One region of the Mesobacillus sp. ABV4_180 genome, then DNA from elsewhere that is predicted to be linked to it. Evidence: a T-box and tRNA genes for the amino acid it is inferred to sense, from the RefSeq annotation. Region 1 holds a T-box; the other regions hold tRNA genes.
What was found. A T-box is a leader RNA that pairs with one kind of tRNA and senses whether it is charged. The one in region 1 lies ahead of argS (arginine--tRNA ligase), so its partner is inferred to be a tRNA-Arg.
Positions count from the first base shown of each region.

Region 1 (5,974 bases):
TTCTGATGGAATCGATTTTAATGAAAATCCCTATATTGTTATTTGGGAGGTAACAAGGGCTTGCATGCTAAAATGTGTGCATTGCCGGGCGGATGCGCAAAATAAACCCGATCCAATGGAATTGTCACCTGATGAGGGTTTGCGGTTAATCGATCAAATTTACGAAATGAATAATCCTATGCTTGTTTTTACAGGCGGTGACTGCATGATGCGTGAGGATTTGTTTGACCTTGCTGATTATGCAGTCAAAAAAGGGATGCGCGTTTCAATGACTCCAAGTGCGACTGATAATGTGACGAAAGAGAAGATGGAAAAGGCAAAGGAAGTTGGCCTTTCCAGATGGGCGTTCAGCCTCGATGGTCCTTCACCTGAGATTCATGATTACTTTCGTGGAACTCCAGGTTCATTTGACCTGACAATTGAAAAAGTTAAGTATATAAATGAATTGAATATGCCATTACAGCTTAACACGGTCATTTCACGGTACAACTATGAACATCTTGAACAAATGGCTGAACTTATGAAAGAGCTGAAGGTGGTAATGTGGTACATATTCCTGCTGGTTCCTACAGGCCGAGGTCAGCTTGATGCGTGCCTCAATTTAGCTGAACATGAAAAAGTGTTCAAATGGCTTTACGAGCTGAGCAAAACTGCTCCATATGATATAAAAACGACTGCAGCACAGCATTACAGACGTGTGGTATTCCAACAAAAAGCACGTGAAAATATGGTGAATAAAGGTGAAATCCGATACGAAGACACATTGACCAAAAACATGGCTTCCGTCTTTGATGGCTTGAAACGTGCTCCTAAGGGAGTAAATGACGGGAATGGATTTGTTTTCATATCCCATACTGGTGACGTCATGCCATCAGGACTGCTGCCGTTGGTTGGTGGAAATATACGCCAAAAACCTCTGGCAGAAATCTATCGCAAATCACCATTGTTCAAAGATTTGCGAAGTCCTGACAAGTATAAGGGTAAGTGTGGTGTATGTGAATTCCGTTATGTTTGTGGTGGGTCCCGCTCAAGAACATTTGCGGTAACAGGTGACTATATGGGCAGCGAACCATTCTGTGTCTATATACCTGAAGCAATGCGAAAGAAGGAAAAAAGATTATAAACAATGGAAGGCAGCCTCTTTATATGGGGCTGTTATTTAATTTTTGACACTTTAATGACATTGGAATTACTGTGACATAAAGCACGGAATTCTGCATTTATAAAGTTTTACAATTAAATCAACGAAAGGATGGTGCAAAGATGACAATCTTGATTGATCAACACGCATACAAATGGTTTGAAAAGGAATTTGATACTCCAAAGCCGTTTTTCATCCGCTTATATCCTCAATACGCAGGGTTTGGATGCAAGAACAAAGGCTATAGCCTTGCATTTTCACTCGAAGCCCCCGCCATTGCCGCTCAGCAGCAAGAGATTGATGGGATTACATTTTTTGTAGAATCGAATGATACTTGGTTCTTTGAAGACACAGACTTGGAAATCAAATACAGCGATAGTGCTGGAGAAATTTTTGCTGATTATAAGGAGCATCATTAAATCCAAAACTGAGCCCCTGGATTAAACCAGAGGCTCTTTATTCATCACATTTCCTTCGGCGCTTTTATTCCCAGCAGTCTCAAGCCTTCTTCCAGCACGATACTTACCGAATGCACCAGCGCCAGACGTGATTGTTTTTCAGCATTTTCCTCAAGTATCCTCACTTCACCGTAATATTTATTAAAGGATTGGGCCAGATCCAATATATATTTTGCAATTCGAGAGGGGTCATACTTTTCGGCTGCACCTTTTACAACTTCCTTAAAAGCTAATAGTTCGGTTATGACTGGCCACTCTGCTGATCCTTCGAGGTTAATTTGCTCATATTTTCCATCAAACGCCGCTTTACGTAAAATGGATTGTGCACGTGCATTTGTGTATTGGATATACGGCCCGGTTTCCCCTTCCACCTTTAACATTTCTTCCAGGGAAAACTCTATATCGTTCATACGGAAATTTTTCAGGTCGTGGAACATAATTGCACCTGTACCGACCATCTTTGCGGTTTCTTCCTTATCTGATAAATGAGGGTTCTTTTGTTCTATATTCTTTTTAGCCAATTGAATGGAATCTGTTAGTACATCTTCAAGCAGGACGACCTTCCCTTTTCGGGTGGACATTTTTTTGCCATCCTTCAGCATCATGCCAAAAGGAATGTGGATGATGTCTTCCGCCCATTTGTTCCCCATTTTCTTCAAAACGGCTTTCAGCTGTTTAAAATGAAGGCTTTGTTCATTTCCAACTACATACAATGATTTCGTGAAATCATACTTCTCTAGCCTGTACTTAGCGGCAGCCAAATCACGGGTTGCGTACAATGTTGCTCCATCCGATTTTTTTATCAGGCAAGGAGGAAGCTCAGCTTCATCGAGATTGACTACATGCGCTCCATCCGATTCTTCCAGAAGTCCTTTATCTTTGAGCAATTCCACGATCACATCCATTTTTTCATTATAAAACGCTTCTCCTGCATAGGAATCGAACTGAATGCCCATTAAATCATAAATTTTCTTGAATTCCAGCAAGGATTCTTCCCTGAACCATTCCCATAGTTGAAGAGCTTCATCATCTCCATTTTCAAGTCGTCTAAACCAGTCCCGTCCTTCTTGTTCAAGTTCTGGCTGGCTTTCAGCCGCTTCATGAAAACGGATATAAAGCGATAGCAGCTCCTTGATCGGATTTTCTTTGACTTTATCCTCTGCTCCCCAAAGTTGATAAGCTGTGATCAACTTGCCGAATTGAGTTCCCCAATCCCCTAAATGATTTATTTTCACAATTTCGTAGCCACACTTTTCCAATATTAAGGAAAGTGAATTTCCAATCACTGTTGAACGAAGATGGCCCATTGAAAATGGCTTCGCAATATTAGGTGAAGACAAATCAATCGTGATTGTTCTGCCTTTTCCTAATTGTAGATTGCCGTACGAATGGCTATACTCCAGTATTTCTGACAAAACTTCTTTTGATGTCCTCGATTTGTTCAAGAATGCATTGACATAGCCTCCTTCTGCCTCGATTCTTTCAAATGAATCACCATCTACAATCTGTAATTGACTGCTTAATTCCTCGGAAATCTTACCAGGAGGCTTTCTCATAATCCTGGCAAGCTGGAAGCATGGGAAGGCTAAGTCTCCCTGATTTAAAAACCTTGGTTTCTCAATCAAGCGTTCAATTTCTTTAAAAGATAGGATTCCCTCAAGTTTTGAAGCGAGTTTTTCGGCAAATATTTTGACGTAATCCATTACTAAACCCCCTTGTGAAAAATAAAAAACTCCCGTCTCTATAAAAAGAGACGAGAGTTTAAGCCCGCGGTACCACTCTAATTGTTCCAAACAAGGAACCTGCTTTCATTGATAACGGAAGTCATTTCCGGCCTGCCCTACTCTATTCAGGAAGCATCTCAAAAGTGCGTTTCATCATTCTGTAGCACCAGGCTTCCACCGGCCCTGGCTCGCTGTCGCAAACAAAGAATAACTACTCTCTTTATCATCGATTAGATATTTTTACCATTATATACAACAGTTAATGGAAATTCAACAACTATTTTCTGATAAGTGATGAATCAAATTCCTGTATGGTTCTATTCCTTTCATCCAAACTTTCAATGTAATTTCCGTCAGTATACTCTCCAATTATTTTACGCCAAAAATTCCTGGCAGGTTCATTTTTTTCCACCTGCGTGATGCTCCATTTACCCGGGAACTGATCAAACAATTTATTCGCCGCCATTTTACCAAAACCTTTTCGGTAAAATTTCCTTAATACGAAAAATTCAAGGATAACATTTGGCTCACCGCGCTCTACCATTGCAAACCCTGCAAGCTCATCATCATGCATAATAAAATACGCAAACAAATCGGAATCAGTCCAATATGGCTTTAAATCAAACGGAGCATAGCTTCCATATTCCTCAAGCCTGATTTCCTGGAAAACAGTGAATTCATAAATGTAAAATTGAATTAAATTATGGAGTGTGGTTTCGTCCTCCGGCTGAACACGTACAAGATTGATCACATACATACCCCTTTTATAACAAATAATAGATTATCCTTGAAGAATTATTCACCGCAACCATGAGAAATCCTTTTTTTATGAGCAAAAAAAGAGATACCAGCCGGCATCTCTTTAATCCTCCCTATTTGGGTATGAATACAAATAAGTGATTTCTTTTTCTTTGATTGCAATCTTAACAATTTCTAAACCATTCGCTGATTCAAAAATTTGAAATGACCCCTCAGCATTTTTTTGCTTCCATTGTCCAGAAGACTTAATTTTCTCAAGGTATTCTTTATAGCTTTCCACCCCCCCTTGTTTCCAGTGGTATTTCTCTGTGTTCCCTGAAATCTCGACTGGAGTCAGTCCGACTGGATATGGGAGAAAACCATAGCCATGTGTGACGTAAAGCTGGGATTCATGCTTGTATGGTATAGTTTTTTTAAAATCTAAAGACGCTATGATCTGGAAGATATCAGCATATTCCAGTCTGGGATAATCAAAACTAAAGTGCATCGTTTGCTGGCCGATATCCACAAAAAAATGGTAGCGGAGACTTACATCCATCATTTTTACATGTTCGATGTACAACATTGTTGGATAAGGAAAGTTCTCCATTTCCTTGGCAGTATTCATTGGCCTGGAATTGATGATTTTCTCCTTCTCTGTGACAGTGACGGACTCTGAAAACCCTACAGGATCTGACTCTCCTTCTTCGAAAAAATCATAGCCATTAACCCTTTTTTTGCTATACACTTTCTCTAAATCCCAAGTGAAACTGTATCGATTAACGCTTGATTGAACAGTTCTTTCATCAGTTTGATCATGATTTTGCAGCTGAAATAACAGTCCAGCAGATATGAATAAAAACAAGGCGGTAAGTACAAAGCTTTTAACCTCAAAAAGTTTGTTTTTCACCTTTGTCACAGGTTTAGTCCGAATCGAAGACCTGATGCGGTTTCTCATTCTATTGCTTTGTTCCACTTCTGGCGCTAGCTTTTTCATCAATTTCCAATGATCATCAGATTGTTTGTTCATGTTGACCGCCTCCCTCCAATGGATCCATTTTTCTCAAGGCAGTTAATCCTCTGGACAATGTTTTTCTTACTTTCACTTCAGACCAGCCGAGGATTTCAGCGATTTCCTTTGTAGAAAGTTCTTCAATCTTTTTTAACGTAATCACAAGGCGGTAATCGGGTTTTAGCTTTTGGATTGCTTCAAGGGTTTTCTTTATCGAATCCCGGTGTATAACAAACTGTTCCATATCGAATGAAGATTGAATATCTTGTTCTCCTGAAAATATGGATAAAATTCGTCTTCTTTTCCTCCTGCGGATTTCATCAATAACAAGATGTCTTGCAATGCTGAAAAGCCAGGTTTTCACATTTCCTCTGTCGTCCCTCCGATCGTATGAGGTGTACGCACGCAAGAAAGTATCATGTACAAGATCCTCGCAGAGTTGTTGGTCTCCAATCATATAAAAAATGAACCGATAAATGTCTTTATAATAGGTTTCATACCATTCCATAACCTGTTGTTCTTTTTGATATTCAGTTATATCCCCCACCTCATTTCCTCTCCTATAATAAGTCGGATCATATTTAAAATTGTGACAGTTCATTATCGATTTTTTTAAAAAAATGTTCCTTTTTTCTTTAATTTAGTAAAAACTCTTTTTTTTAAAAAGGGCAGCCCGACTTTATAAATCTATGATACAAGCTGATGCTCGTCCGTTTTTTTTTCATATGATGTTGTTGTAAGGTTCGGATCTTACCTATCTTCTAAAATGGAAGGGGGTGGAGAGATGCTTATTACTGCGATCGTTGTGCTGTTGCTAGCAATTGCTTTAGTCATTGCAATCTTGCTTGGGCAGGATGCTTTAGTTGATGTACTTTTCAACTGCATTGGCGAAGTTATTGCT
Region 1 is NZ_JBSWTJ010000001.1:2,064,656-2,070,629, reverse strand. It holds gene ACXAEA_RS10555 (TIGR04053 family radical SAM/SPASM domain-containing protein) at 1-1,123, shown strand, start outside; gene ACXAEA_RS10550 (HesB/YadR/YfhF family protein) at 1,264-1,560, shown strand; gene argS (arginine--tRNA ligase) at 1,605-3,302, opposite strand; T-box leader at 3,346-3,559, opposite strand; gene ACXAEA_RS10540 (GNAT family N-acetyltransferase) at 3,601-4,074, opposite strand; gene ACXAEA_RS10535 (hypothetical protein) at 4,186-5,091, opposite strand; gene ACXAEA_RS10530 (RNA polymerase sigma factor) at 5,075-5,620, opposite strand; gene ACXAEA_RS10525 (hypothetical protein) at 5,858-5,974, shown strand, end outside.

Region 2 (5,974 bases), 910 kb from region 1:
TTAATGGGTTAAATTTTCCAATTACGCGAATTATGTAGAACGAAAGTTAAAATAGAATAATGTTTTTTAAAGAAGGATTGTAGTGTTTATTAGGTAGAAAGTCTGAAAGGCTGAAAAAATTATTATTATAATGATAACGTTTTCATTTAATGAAAGATGAAATATAAGAGCATGTGAATTGATAGGATAATGCGGAAAAGATGTTGAAATTGTATAGTTGTGATCAAATGCAGTTTGAGGTAAAAGAAGGAAGCACAAGCTGATTGTAAAATTTGCAAGTTAAAAATGAACACAAAAAAGCTGTCAGCAAAATTGCTGACAGCTTTTTTGTATGACCCCTACGGGATTCGAACCCGTGTTACCGCCGTGAAAGGGCGGTGTCTTAACCGCTTGACCAAGGGGCCTTATGGCGGAGAAGGAGGGATTTGAACCCTCGCGCCGGTTACCCGACCTACACCCTTAGCAGGGGCGCCTCTTCAGCCTCTTGAGTACTTCCCCATAATGGCTCCGCAGGTAGGATTCGAACCTACGACCGCTCGGTTAACAGCCGAGTGCTCTACCACTGAGCTACTGCGGAATAATAAAAAAAATGGGCCTAAATGGACTCGAACCATCGACCTCACGCTTATCAGGCGTGCGCTCTAACCAGCTGAGCTATAGGCCCTTATGGAGCGGGTGAAGAGAATCGAACTCTCATCATCAGCTTGGAAGGCTGAGGTTTTACCACTAAACTACACCCGCAAAAAATGGGGCGACTGATGGGAATCGAACCCACGAATGCCTGAACCACAATCAGGTGCGTTAACCACTTCGCCACAATCGCCATATTTTAAAATGCATATTAAGTTTAAATAAATAAAGGTGGCTCAGGACGGAATCGAACCGCCGACACAAGGATTTTCAGTCCTTTGCTCTACCGACTGAGCTACTGAGCCACAAATGGCGGTCCCGACCGGGATCGAACCGGCGATCTCCTGCGTGACAGGCAGGCATGTTAACCGCTACACCACGGGACCAAAGTATTTTCAAGTAGTATACTTGAAAATAACTCATTGATTGCGGGGGCAGGATTTGAACCTGCGACCTTCGGGTTATGAGCCCGACGAGCTACCGGGCTGCTCCACCCCGCGACGGTAATAAAATGTTTAATGAATTATGGAGGAGGTAGAGGGATTCGAACCCCCGCGCGGTGTTACCCGCCTGTCGGTTTTCAAGACCGATCCCTTCAGCCAGACTTGGGTATACCTCCGTAAAAAACGACAATATAATGGTGGACCTTGTAGGACTCGAACCTACGACCGGACGGTTATGAGCCGTCTGCTCTAACCAGCTGAGCTAAAGGTCCATGTTAGCCTAGATTGAATAGGTTCAACCAGATTTAGAATTGGTAGCGGCGGAGGGGATCGAACCCCCGACCTTACGGGTATGAACCGTACGCTCTAGCCAGCTGAGCTACACCGCCAAATCATTATTAAAGTTATAAATGGTGGAGCCTAGCGGGATCGAACCGCTGACCTCCTGCGTGCAAGGCAGGCGCTCTCCCAGCTGAGCTAAGGCCCCAAATTATTAATAGCATGGTCGGGAAGACAGGATTCGAACCTGCGACCCCTTGGTCCCAAACCAAGTGCTCTACCAAGCTGAGCTACTCCCCGATATAGAGAAAAATAATGGCGCGCCCGAAAGGAGTCGAACCCATAACCTTCTGATCCGTAGTCAGACGCTCTATCCAATTGAGCTACGGGCGCATATTTTTGATTGATTAGCTAACTTGGTGCCGAGGACCGGAATCGAACCGGTACGGTAGTCACCTACCGCAGGATTTTAAGTCCTGTGCGTCTGCCAGTTCCGCCACCCCGGCTTAAGAACTTTGGAGCGGAAGACGGGATTCGAACCCGCGACCCCAACCTTGGCAAGGTTGTATTCTACCACTGAACTACTTCCGCGTATGTTTATTGACTTGTTTGAAAAAATGGTGCGGGTGAAGGGAGTCGAACCCCCACGCCTTGCGGCGCCAGATCCTAAGTCTGGTGCGTCTGCCAATTCCGCCACACCCGCATATTATAGTTAATCCGCTGAAGCAGGATTAAAGGATGATTATTTTCGCTTGCGCGAAAAAATCATGGTGAGCCATGAAGGACTCGAACCTTCGACCCTCTGATTAAAAGTCAGATGCTCTACCGACTGAGCTAATGGCTCGTACAAAGATTAGCTTCGAGAAAATGTTTCTCTGCTCAAAATCCCTCCGGGATTTCTCGCATGCTTACGCTGCTGCTGATCAGAGAAGCAAGAAGCATGGTGCCGGCGAGAGGACTTGAACCCCCAACCTACTGATTACAAGTCAGTTGCTCTACCAATTGAGCTACACCGGCATTTGTGAAAAAATATGGTGGAGGATGACGGGATCGAACCGCCGACCCTCTGCTTGTAAGGCAGATGCTCTCCCAGCTGAGCTAATCCTCCATTTGATACTGCCCGGCGACGTCCTACTCTCACAGGGGGAATCCCCCAACTACCATCGGCGCTGAGAAGCTTAACTTCCGTGTTCGGTATGGGAACGGGTGTGACCTTCTCGCCATCGTCACCAGACAATTTTCAAAGACAATATCTATTATACTGCTTTTTATGCTTTTTGCAAGAGAAATTTTCATTCCCTCAAAACTAGATAATGTGTAAGAAGAATTCAAGAAGAACGAATGATCTATTTGGTTAAGTCCTCGAACGATTAGTATCAGTCAGCTCCACACGTCACCGCGCTTCCACCTCTGACCTATCAACCTGATCATTCTTTCAGGGTTCTTACTAGCTTGCGCTATGGGAAATCTCATCTTGAGGGGGGCTTCATGCTTAGATGCTTTCAGCACTTATCCCGTCCGCACATAGCTACCCAGCGATGCCTTTGGCAAGACAACTGGTACACCAGCGGTGCGTCCATCCCGGTCCTCTCGTACTAAGGACAGCTCCTCTCAAATTTCCTGCGCCCACGACGGATAGGGACCGAACTGTCTCACGACGTTCTGAACCCAGCTCGCGTACCGCTTTAATGGGCGAACAGCCCAACCCTTGGGACCGACTACAGCCCCAGGATGCGATGAGCCGACATCGAGGTGCCAAACCTCCCCGTCGATGTGGACTCTTGGGGGAGATAAGCCTGTTATCCCCGGGGTAGCTTTTATCCGTTGAGCGATGGCCCTTCCATGCGGAACCACCGGATCACTAAGCCCGACTTTCGTCCCTGCTCGACTTGTAGGTCTCGCAGTCAAGCTCCCTTGTGCCTTTACACTCTGCGAATGATTTCCAACCATTCTGAGGGAACCTTTGGGCGCCTCCGTTACTCTTTAGGAGGCGACCGCCCCAGTCAAACTGCCCACCTGACACTGTCTCCCGCCCCGATCAGGGGCGCGGGTTAGAATTTCAATACAGCCAGGGTAGTATCCCACCGACGCCTCCACCGAAGCTGGCGCTCCGGTTTCTCAGGCTCCTACCTATCCTGTACAAGCTGTACCAAAATTCAATATCAGGCTACAGTAAAGCTCCACGGGGTCTTTCCGTCCTGTCGCGGGTAACCTGCATCTTCACAGGTACTATAATTTCACCGAGTCTCTCGTTGAGACAGTGCCCAGATCGTTACGCCTTTCGTGCGGGTCGGAACTTACCCGACAAGGAATTTCGCTACCTTAGGACCGTTATAGTTACGGCCGCCGTTTACTGGGGCTTCGATTCAGAGCTTCGCGTGAGCTAACCCCTCCTCTTAACCTTCCAGCACCGGGCAGGCGTCAGCCCCTATACTTCGCCTTGCGGCTTCGCAGAGACCTGTGTTTTTGCTAAACAGTCGCCTGGGCCTATTCACTGCGGCTCATCCGGGCTATTCACCCAAATGAGCACCCCTTCTCCCGAAGTTACGGGGTCATTTTGCCGAGTTCCTTAACGAGAGTTCTCTCGCTCACCTTAGGATTCTCTCCTCGCCTACCTGTGTCGGTTTGCGGTACGGGCACCATTTATCTCGCTAGAGGCTTTTCTTGGCAGTGTGGAATCAGGAACTTCGGTACTAAATTTCCCTCGCTGTCACAGCTCAGCCTTCACGCAAGCGGGATTTGCCTCACTTGCAGCCTAACTGCTTAGACGCGCATATCCAACAGCGCGCTTACCCTATCCTCCTGCGTCCCCCCGTCGCTCAAACGATAAAGAGGTGGTACAGGAATATCAACCTGTTGTCCATCGCCTACGCCTTTCGGCCTCGGCTTAGGTCCCGACTAACCCTGAGAGGACGAGCCTTCCTCAGGAAACCTTAGGCATTCGGTGGATGGGATTCTCACCCATCTTTCGCTACTCATACCGGCATTCTCACTTCTAAGCGCTCCACCAGTCCTTACGGTCTAGCTTCAACGCCCTTAGAACGCTCTCCTACCACTGACATCTAAGATGTCAATCCACAGCTTCGGTGATACGTTTAGCCCCGGTACATTTTCGGCGCAGAGTCACTCGACCAGTGAGCTATTACGCACTCTTTAAATGGTGGCTGCTTCTAAGCCAACATCCTGGTTGTCTAAGCAACTCCACATCCTTTTCCACTTAACGTATACTTTGGGACCTTAGCTGGTGGTCTGGGCTGTTTCCCTTTTGACTACGGATCTTATCACTCGCAGTCTGACTCCCACGGATAAGTCTTTGGCATTCGGAGTTTGTCTGAATTCGGTAACCCGATGAGGGCCCCTAGTCCAAACAGTGCTCTACCTCCAAGACTCTTACAACGTGAGGCTAGCCCTAAAGCTATTTCGGAGAGAACCAGCTATCTCCAAGTTCGATTGGAATTTCTCCGCTACCCACACCTCATCCCCGCACTTTTCAACGTGCGTGGGTTCGGGCCTCCAGTTGGTGTTACCCAACCTTCACCCTGGACATGGGTAGATCACCTGGTTTCGGGTCTACGACCACATACTCATTCGCCCTATTCAGACTCGCTTTCGCTGCGGCTCCGTCTCTTCAACTTAACCTTGCATGTAATCGTAACTCGCCGGTTCATTCTACAAAAGGCACGCCATCACCCATGAACGGGCTCTGACTACTTGTAGGCACACGGTTTCAGGATCTCTTTCACTCCCCTTCCGGGGTGCTTTTCACCTTTCCCTCACGGTACTGGTTCACTATCGGTCACTAGGGAGTATTTAGCCTTGGGAGATGGTCCTCCCAGCTTCCGACGGGATTTCTCGTGTCCCGCCGTACTCAGGATCCACTCAGGAGGGAACGAAGTTTCAACTACAGGGTTTTTACCTTCTCTGACGGGCCTTTCCAGACCACTTCATCTACCCCGTTCCTTTGTAACTCCATGTAGAGTGTCCTACAACCCCAAGAGGCAAGCCTCTTGGTTTGGGCTATGTCCCGTTTCGCTCGCCGCTACTCAGGGAATCGCGTTTGCTTTCTCTTCCTCCGGGTACTTAGATGTTTCAGTTCCCCGGGTCTGCCTTCAATACCCTATGTATTCAGGTAAAGATACTGTTCCATTACGAACAGTGGGTTTCCCCATTCGGAAATCTCCGGATCAAAGCTTACTTACAGCTCCCCGAAGCATATCGGTGTTAGTCCCGTCCTTCATCGGCTCCTAGTGCCAAGGCATCCACCGTGCGCCCTTTCTAACTTAACCTAAAAGGTCATTTCTCTAATTGAATAGAGAGAAAACTAAAATGGCGATCACTCGGTTTTTTCTTGGTTCTTCTTACTTACGATTATCTAGTTTTCAAGGAACAAAAAAGTCTTGAGGCACTTGCTCCCTCAAAACTAAACAAACAAGCTGGTCAACAGTACGAACCATAGGTTCGCATTCCGATTGCCCTTAGGCAATATCCTTAGAAAGGAGGTGATCCAGCCGCACCTTCCGATACGGCTACCTTGTTACGACTTCACCCCAATCATCTGTCCCACCTTAGGCGGCTGGCTCCAAAAGGTTACCCCACCGACTTCGGGTGTTACAAACTCTCGT
Region 2 is NZ_JBSWTJ010000001.1:1,152,357-1,158,330, reverse strand. It holds tRNA gene ACXAEA_RS05815 (tRNA-Glu) at 333-404, opposite strand; tRNA gene ACXAEA_RS05810 (tRNA-Ser) at 408-498, opposite strand; tRNA gene ACXAEA_RS05805 (tRNA-Asn) at 503-577, opposite strand; tRNA gene ACXAEA_RS05800 (tRNA-Ile) at 591-664, opposite strand; tRNA gene ACXAEA_RS05795 (tRNA-Gly) at 668-741, opposite strand; tRNA gene ACXAEA_RS05790 (tRNA-His) at 748-823, opposite strand; tRNA gene ACXAEA_RS05785 (tRNA-Phe) at 863-935, opposite strand; tRNA gene ACXAEA_RS05780 (tRNA-Asp) at 941-1,016, opposite strand; tRNA gene ACXAEA_RS05775 (tRNA-Met) at 1,057-1,130, opposite strand; tRNA gene ACXAEA_RS05770 (tRNA-Ser) at 1,157-1,249, opposite strand; tRNA gene ACXAEA_RS05765 (tRNA-Ile) at 1,269-1,345, opposite strand; tRNA gene ACXAEA_RS05760 (tRNA-Met) at 1,386-1,462, opposite strand; tRNA gene ACXAEA_RS05755 (tRNA-Ala) at 1,485-1,560, opposite strand; tRNA gene ACXAEA_RS05750 (tRNA-Pro) at 1,576-1,652, opposite strand; tRNA gene ACXAEA_RS05745 (tRNA-Arg) at 1,669-1,745, opposite strand; tRNA gene ACXAEA_RS05740 (tRNA-Leu) at 1,770-1,858, opposite strand; tRNA gene ACXAEA_RS05735 (tRNA-Gly) at 1,869-1,943, opposite strand; tRNA gene ACXAEA_RS05730 (tRNA-Leu) at 1,971-2,055, opposite strand; tRNA gene ACXAEA_RS05725 (tRNA-Lys) at 2,121-2,196, opposite strand; tRNA gene ACXAEA_RS05720 (tRNA-Thr) at 2,294-2,369, opposite strand; tRNA gene ACXAEA_RS05715 (tRNA-Val) at 2,385-2,460, opposite strand; rRNA gene rrf (5S ribosomal RNA) at 2,471-2,586, opposite strand; rRNA gene ACXAEA_RS05705 (23S ribosomal RNA) at 2,703-5,638, opposite strand; rRNA gene ACXAEA_RS05700 (16S ribosomal RNA) at 5,845-5,974, opposite strand, start outside.
Region 2: it has a tRNA-Arg gene. The T-box ahead of argS (arginine--tRNA ligase) is inferred to sense a tRNA for this amino acid. The anticodon was not compared.

Region 3 (5,974 bases), 2.0 Mb from region 1:
AGTCGTCCTTGGGGTTGATCCGGCATTCAGGACAGGCTGTAAGCTGGCAGCGGTTGATGAAACAGGGAAGGTATTATCAATAGGAGTAATCTATCCTCATACTTCCAGTTCGAAAAGTACGGAAGCGCGCGAGAAATTCATTAAGGTTCTGAAGGATTATCATGTGGAAATGGTCGCAATCGGAAATGGTACTGCCTCAAGAGAGACAGAACAATTCGTATCGGATATTCTCAAGGAACTCGATACAGAAATCTACTATCTTATCGTGAATGAAGCAGGCGCAAGTGTGTATTCTGCATCTGATCTTGCCCGTGAAGAATTCCCGAACTACCAGGTAGAAGAACGAAGCGCCGTTTCCATCGCGCGCCGACTGCAGGACCCTCTTGCTGAACTTGTAAAAATCGACCCGAAATCTGTCGGTGTCGGACAGTACCAGCATGACGTCAGCCAGAAAAGATTATCTGAATCCCTTACATTTGTTGTTGAGACAGCAGTTAACCAGGTAGGGGTCAATGTAAATACTGCCTCATCTTCCTTATTGCAATATGTATCAGGTCTATCGAAGACGGTGGCCAACAACATCGTCAAAAAGAGGGAAGAAGAAGGGAAGTTCACGAGCCGTAATCAATTGAAGAAAATCCCCCGCCTGGGAGCCAAAACTTATGAGCAGGCGATTGGGTTCCTTCGTGTCATTGATGGGAAAGAACCTCTTGATCGCACCGGCATACACCCGGAAAGCTACGGAGAAGTAAAACAGCTATTGGACAGATTTGGATTCAAAACAAAAGATTTAGGTACACCAGCTTTAAAAGAAGCTCTTGCTAAAATCAATATCGACCAGACAGCTGACGAGCTTGGAATCGGTAAGCTCACGCTGAAAGATATCATCGATGCTTTAGTAAGACCGGAAAGAGATCCGCGTGACGAATTGCCGGCTCCGCTTCTAAAGAAGGATGTATTAAAGCTGGAGGATTTAAAAGCAGGCATGGAACTGCAGGGGACAGTGCGTAACGTTGTCGACTTCGGAGCTTTCGTCGATATTGGCGTAAAGCAGGATGGTCTTGTTCATATCTCGAAGCTCAGCAACAGATTCGTTAAGCATCCATTGGATATTGTATCTGTAGGGGATGTGGTAACCGTTTGGGTTGACAGTGTTGACCAGAAAAAAGGCCGCGTAGCACTAACGATGCTGAAGCCTGAGTAAAAGTAATGATAAAGACTGCGGGGAAGCCTGCAGTCTTTGTTTATAATTGAGGGCAGAAAGTCATCCTTGTTTATTCCTATAGAAAAACCAGCATTGATTTAGAAGTTTGATTTGATATCGATTTTTTTCATAGAAGGCTCGTTTCATTTGATTCTGGAACCAGACAGGCATAACAATACCTCCTTAAGATAATGCGTTAAAAGGTAACATTAATATATGCTATAATGGGTTGTCATGTTTCTACAAAAGGCAGGAGTTTTAGGATGACGGATCAGGAATTGCATAACCTTGTCGTTAAAATATCAGATGAACTATTTCATAAGCCGTTCAGGCATAAAGCGTTTTTTAATTCAAGGTTGCGGACAACAGGCGGCAGGTACATGCTTCGGAGCCATAACATTGAAATCAACAAGAAATATTTCGACCAGTTGGGGCAGGAAGAACTTATCGGCATCATCAAACATGAACTTTGCCACTACCACCTGCATTTAGAGGGGAAAGGTTATAAGCATCGGGATAAGGATTTCAGGGACTTGTTAATGAAAGTAGGTGCTCCAAGATTTTGTTCAACTCTTCCGGAGGAGAAAAAAAGAAGGTCGAAACAAAAAGTCATTCTCTATCAATGCAGCAGATGTAAATTGATTTATCGCCGTAAAAGATCTATTAATACTGCAATATATGTTTGCGGAAAATGCCGGGGCAAGCTGATGAAGGTAAAGGAAATGCTGATGGAATAGCGTTTTTTTGCCGCGAAAAATAAAATAAAAAACCTCTTAAAACACGCTTGACTTTTATTGTGCACCTCCCTATAATAGTAAGAGTCGACAAGACATCGACACGAAAAAATAAAGTTATTCCGCAGTAGCTCAGTGGTAGAGCACTCGGCTGTTAACCGAGCGGTCGTAGGTTCGAATCCTACCTGCGGAGCCATTATTATTCAAGGTATGGGGAAGTACTCAAGAGGCTGAAGAGGCGCCCCTGCTAAGGGTGTAGGTCGCGTAAGCGGCGCGAGGGTTCAAATCCCTCCTTCTCCGCCAGGACAATTTAAATATGGCCCCTTGGTCAAGCGGTTAAGACACCGCCCTTTCACGGCGGTAACACGGGTTCGAATCCCGTAGGGGTCACCAAGTTTATTTCGTGCCAGCGAAAACAATAGTCATCATTTTTTAAAAACAACCTTTTATTTGGTCCCGTGGTGTAGCGGTTAACATGCCTGCCTGTCACGCAGGAGATCGCCGGTTCGATCCCGGTCGGGACCGCCATTTTTATTGGGCTATAGCCAAGCGGTAAGGCAACGGACTTTGACTCCGTCATGCGTTGGTTCGAATCCAGCTAGCCCAGCCATTTACGAGCCATTAGCTCAGTCGGTAGAGCATCTGACTTTTAATCAGAGGGTCGAAGGTTCGAGTCCTTCATGGCTCACCAGTTTTTTCGCATCAGCGAAATTAACTTTCTATATTAATATGCGGGTGTGGCGGAATTGGCAGACGCACCAGACTTAGGATCTGGCGCCGCAAGGCGTGGGGGTTCGACTCCCTTCACCCGCACCATTAATTACCTGTTGATTAAAGAACCATTATTGGTTAAGATATAACCCTGTCATGTTAATGCGGTCGTGGCGGAATGGCAGACGCGCTAGGTTGAGGGCCTAGTGGGGGCAACCCCGTGGAGGTTCAAGTCCTCTCGGCCGCACCAAAAAAGTTCTTGACAACCAAATGTGGTTGTGACAACATGTAAAAGTTGCTATTTTGATAAATGCGCCCGTAGCTCAATTGGATAGAGCGTCTGACTACGGATCAGAAGGTTATGGGTTCGACTCCTTTCGGGCGCGCCATTATTTTTTCACAACGGGGAGTAGCTCAGCTTGGTAGAGCACTTGGTTTGGGACCAAGGGGTCGCAGGTTCGAATCCTGTCTTCCCGACCATTCAGCAACTAACTTCATATGCGGGTGTAGTTTACTGGTAAAACCTCAGCCTTCCAAGCTGATGTAGTGGGTTCGATTCCCATCACCCGCTCCAACTTTAATTGTTCCTTGAAAACTAAACAAACAAGCGTCAACAAACAATAATATTCTTGCTTCTATTATAGAAGACAAGAGCCAACGTTTTATTTTATGAGCTAACTCATAACTCTTTCTTGGAGAGTTTGATCCTGGCTCAGGACGAACGCTGGCGGCGTGCCTAATACATGCAAGTCGAGCGGATCTTCATTAGCTTGCTTTTGAAGATCAGCGGCGGACGGGTGAGTAACACGTGGGCAACCTGCCTGTAAGACTGGGATAACTTCGGGAAACCGGAGCTAATACCGGATAATCCTTTCCCTCTCATGAGGGAAAGCTGAAAGACGGTTTCGGCTGTCACTTACAGATGGGCCCGCGGCGCATTAGCTAGTTGGTGAGGTAACGGCTCACCAAGGCAACGATGCGTAGCCGACCTGAGAGGGTGATCGGCCACACTGGGACTGAGACACGGCCCAGACTCCTACGGGAGGCAGCAGTAGGGAATCTTCCGCAATGGACGAAAGTCTGACGGAGCAACGCCGCGTGAGCGATGAAGGCCTTCGGGTCGTAAAGCTCTGTTGTCAGGGAAGAACAAGTATCGGAGTAACTGCCGGTACCTTGACGGTACCTGACCAGAAAGCCACGGCTAACTACGTGCCAGCAGCCGCGGTAATACGTAGGTGGCAAGCGTTGTCCGGAATTATTGGGCGTAAAGCGCGCGCAGGCGGTCCTTTAAGTCTGATGTGAAAGCCCACGGCTCAACCGTGGAGGGTCATTGGAAACTGGGGGACTTGAGTGCAGAAGAGGAGAGCGGAATTCCACGTGTAGCGGTGAAATGCGTAGAGATGTGGAGGAACACCAGTGGCGAAGGCGGCTCTCTGGTCTGTAACTGACGCTGAGGCGCGAAAGCGTGGGGAGCGAACAGGATTAGATACCCTGGTAGTCCACGCCGTAAACGATGAGTGCTAAGTGTTAGAGGGTTTCCGCCCTTTAGTGCTGCAGCAAACGCATTAAGCACTCCGCCTGGGGAGTACGGCCGCAAGGCTGAAACTCAAAGGAATTGACGGGGGCCCGCACAAGCGGTGGAGCATGTGGTTTAATTCGAAGCAACGCGAAGAACCTTACCAGGTCTTGACATCCTCTGACAACCCTAGAGATAGGGCGTTCCCCTTCGGGGGACAGAGTGACAGGTGGTGCATGGTTGTCGTCAGCTCGTGTCGTGAGATGTTGGGTTAAGTCCCGCAACGAGCGCAACCCTTGATCTTAGTTGCCAGCATTCAGTTGGGCACTCTAAGGTGACTGCCGGTGACAAACCGGAGGAAGGTGGGGATGACGTCAAATCATCATGCCCCTTATGACCTGGGCTACACACGTGCTACAATGGATGGAACAAAGGGTCGCGAAGCCGCGAGGTCGAGCCAATCCCATAAAACCATTCTCAGTTCGGATTGCAGGCTGCAACTCGCCTGCATGAAGCCGGAATCGCTAGTAATCGCGGATCAGCATGCCGCGGTGAATACGTTCCCGGGCCTTGTACACACCGCCCGTCACACCACGAGAGTTTGTAACACCCGAAGTCGGTGGGGTAACCTTTTGGAGCCAGCCGCCTAAGGTGGGACAGATGATTGGGGTGAAGTCGTAACAAGGTAGCCGTATCGGAAGGTGCGGCTGGATCACCTCCTTTCTAAGGATATTGCCTAAGGGCAATCGGAATGCGAACCTACGGTTCGTACTGTTGACTAACTTGTTTGTTTAGTTTTGAGGGAGCAAGTGCCTCAAGACTTTTTTGTTCCTTGAAAACTAGATAATCGTAAGTAAGAAGAACCAAGAAAAAACCGAGTGATCGCCATTTTAGTTTTCTCTCTATTCAATTAGAGAAATGACCTTTTAGGTTAAGTTAGAAAGGGCGCACGGTGGATGCCTTGGCACTAGGAGCCGATGAAGGACGGGACTAACACCGATATGCTTCGGGGAGCTGTAAGTAAGCTTTGATCCGGAGATTTCCGAATGGGGAAACCCACTGTTCGTAATGGAACAGTATCTTTACCTGAATACATAGGGTATTGAAGGCAGACCCGGGGAACTGAAACATCTAAGTACCCGGAGGAAGAGAAAGCAAACGCGATTCCCTGAGTAGCGGCGAGCGAAACGGGACATAGCCCAAACCAAGAGGCTTGCCTCTTGGGGTTGTAGGACACTCTACATGGAGTTACAAAGGAACGGGGTAGATGAAGTGGTCTGGAAAGGCCCGTCAGAGAAGGTAAAAACCCTGTAGTTGAAACTTCGTTCCCTCCTGAGTGGATCCTGAGTACGGCGGGACACGAGAAATCCCGTCGGAAGCTGGGAGGACCATCTCCCAAGGCTAAATACTCCCTAGTGACCGATAGTGAACCAGTACCGTGAGGGAAAGGTGAAAAGCACCCCGGAAGGGGAGTGAAAGAGATCCTGAAACCGTGTGCCTACAAGTAGTCAGAGCCCGTTCATGGGTGATGGCGTGCCTTTTGTAGAATGAACCGGCGAGTTACGATTACATGCAAGGTTAAGTTGAAGAGACGGAGCCGCAGCGAAAGCGAGTCTGAATAGGGCGAATGAGTATGTGGTCGTAGACCCGAAACCAGGTGATCTACCCATGTCCAGGGTGAAGGTTGGGTAACACCAACTGGAGGCCCGAACCCACGCACGTTGAAAAGTGCGGGGATGAGGTGTGGGTAGCGGAGAAATTCCAATCGAACTTGGAGATAGCTGGTTCTCTCCGAAATAGCTTTAGGGC
Region 3 is NZ_JBSWTJ010000001.1:60,211-66,184, reverse strand. It holds gene ACXAEA_RS00340 (Tex family protein) at 1-1,204, shown strand, start outside; gene cmpA (cortex morphogenetic protein CmpA) at 1,265-1,375, opposite strand; gene ACXAEA_RS00330 (SprT family protein) at 1,468-1,941, shown strand; tRNA gene ACXAEA_RS00325 (tRNA-Asn) at 2,060-2,134, shown strand; tRNA gene ACXAEA_RS00320 (tRNA-Ser) at 2,151-2,241, shown strand; tRNA gene ACXAEA_RS00315 (tRNA-Glu) at 2,257-2,331, shown strand; tRNA gene ACXAEA_RS00310 (tRNA-Asp) at 2,391-2,466, shown strand; tRNA gene ACXAEA_RS00305 (tRNA-Gln) at 2,474-2,548, shown strand; tRNA gene ACXAEA_RS00300 (tRNA-Lys) at 2,554-2,629, shown strand; tRNA gene ACXAEA_RS00295 (tRNA-Leu) at 2,670-2,754, shown strand; tRNA gene ACXAEA_RS00290 (tRNA-Leu) at 2,814-2,899, shown strand; tRNA gene ACXAEA_RS00285 (tRNA-Arg) at 2,962-3,038, shown strand; tRNA gene ACXAEA_RS00280 (tRNA-Pro) at 3,053-3,129, shown strand; tRNA gene ACXAEA_RS00275 (tRNA-Gly) at 3,150-3,223, shown strand; rRNA gene ACXAEA_RS00270 (16S ribosomal RNA) at 3,339-4,888, shown strand; rRNA gene ACXAEA_RS00265 (23S ribosomal RNA) at 5,095-5,974, shown strand, end outside.
Region 3: it has a tRNA-Arg gene. The T-box ahead of argS (arginine--tRNA ligase) is inferred to sense a tRNA for this amino acid. The anticodon was not compared.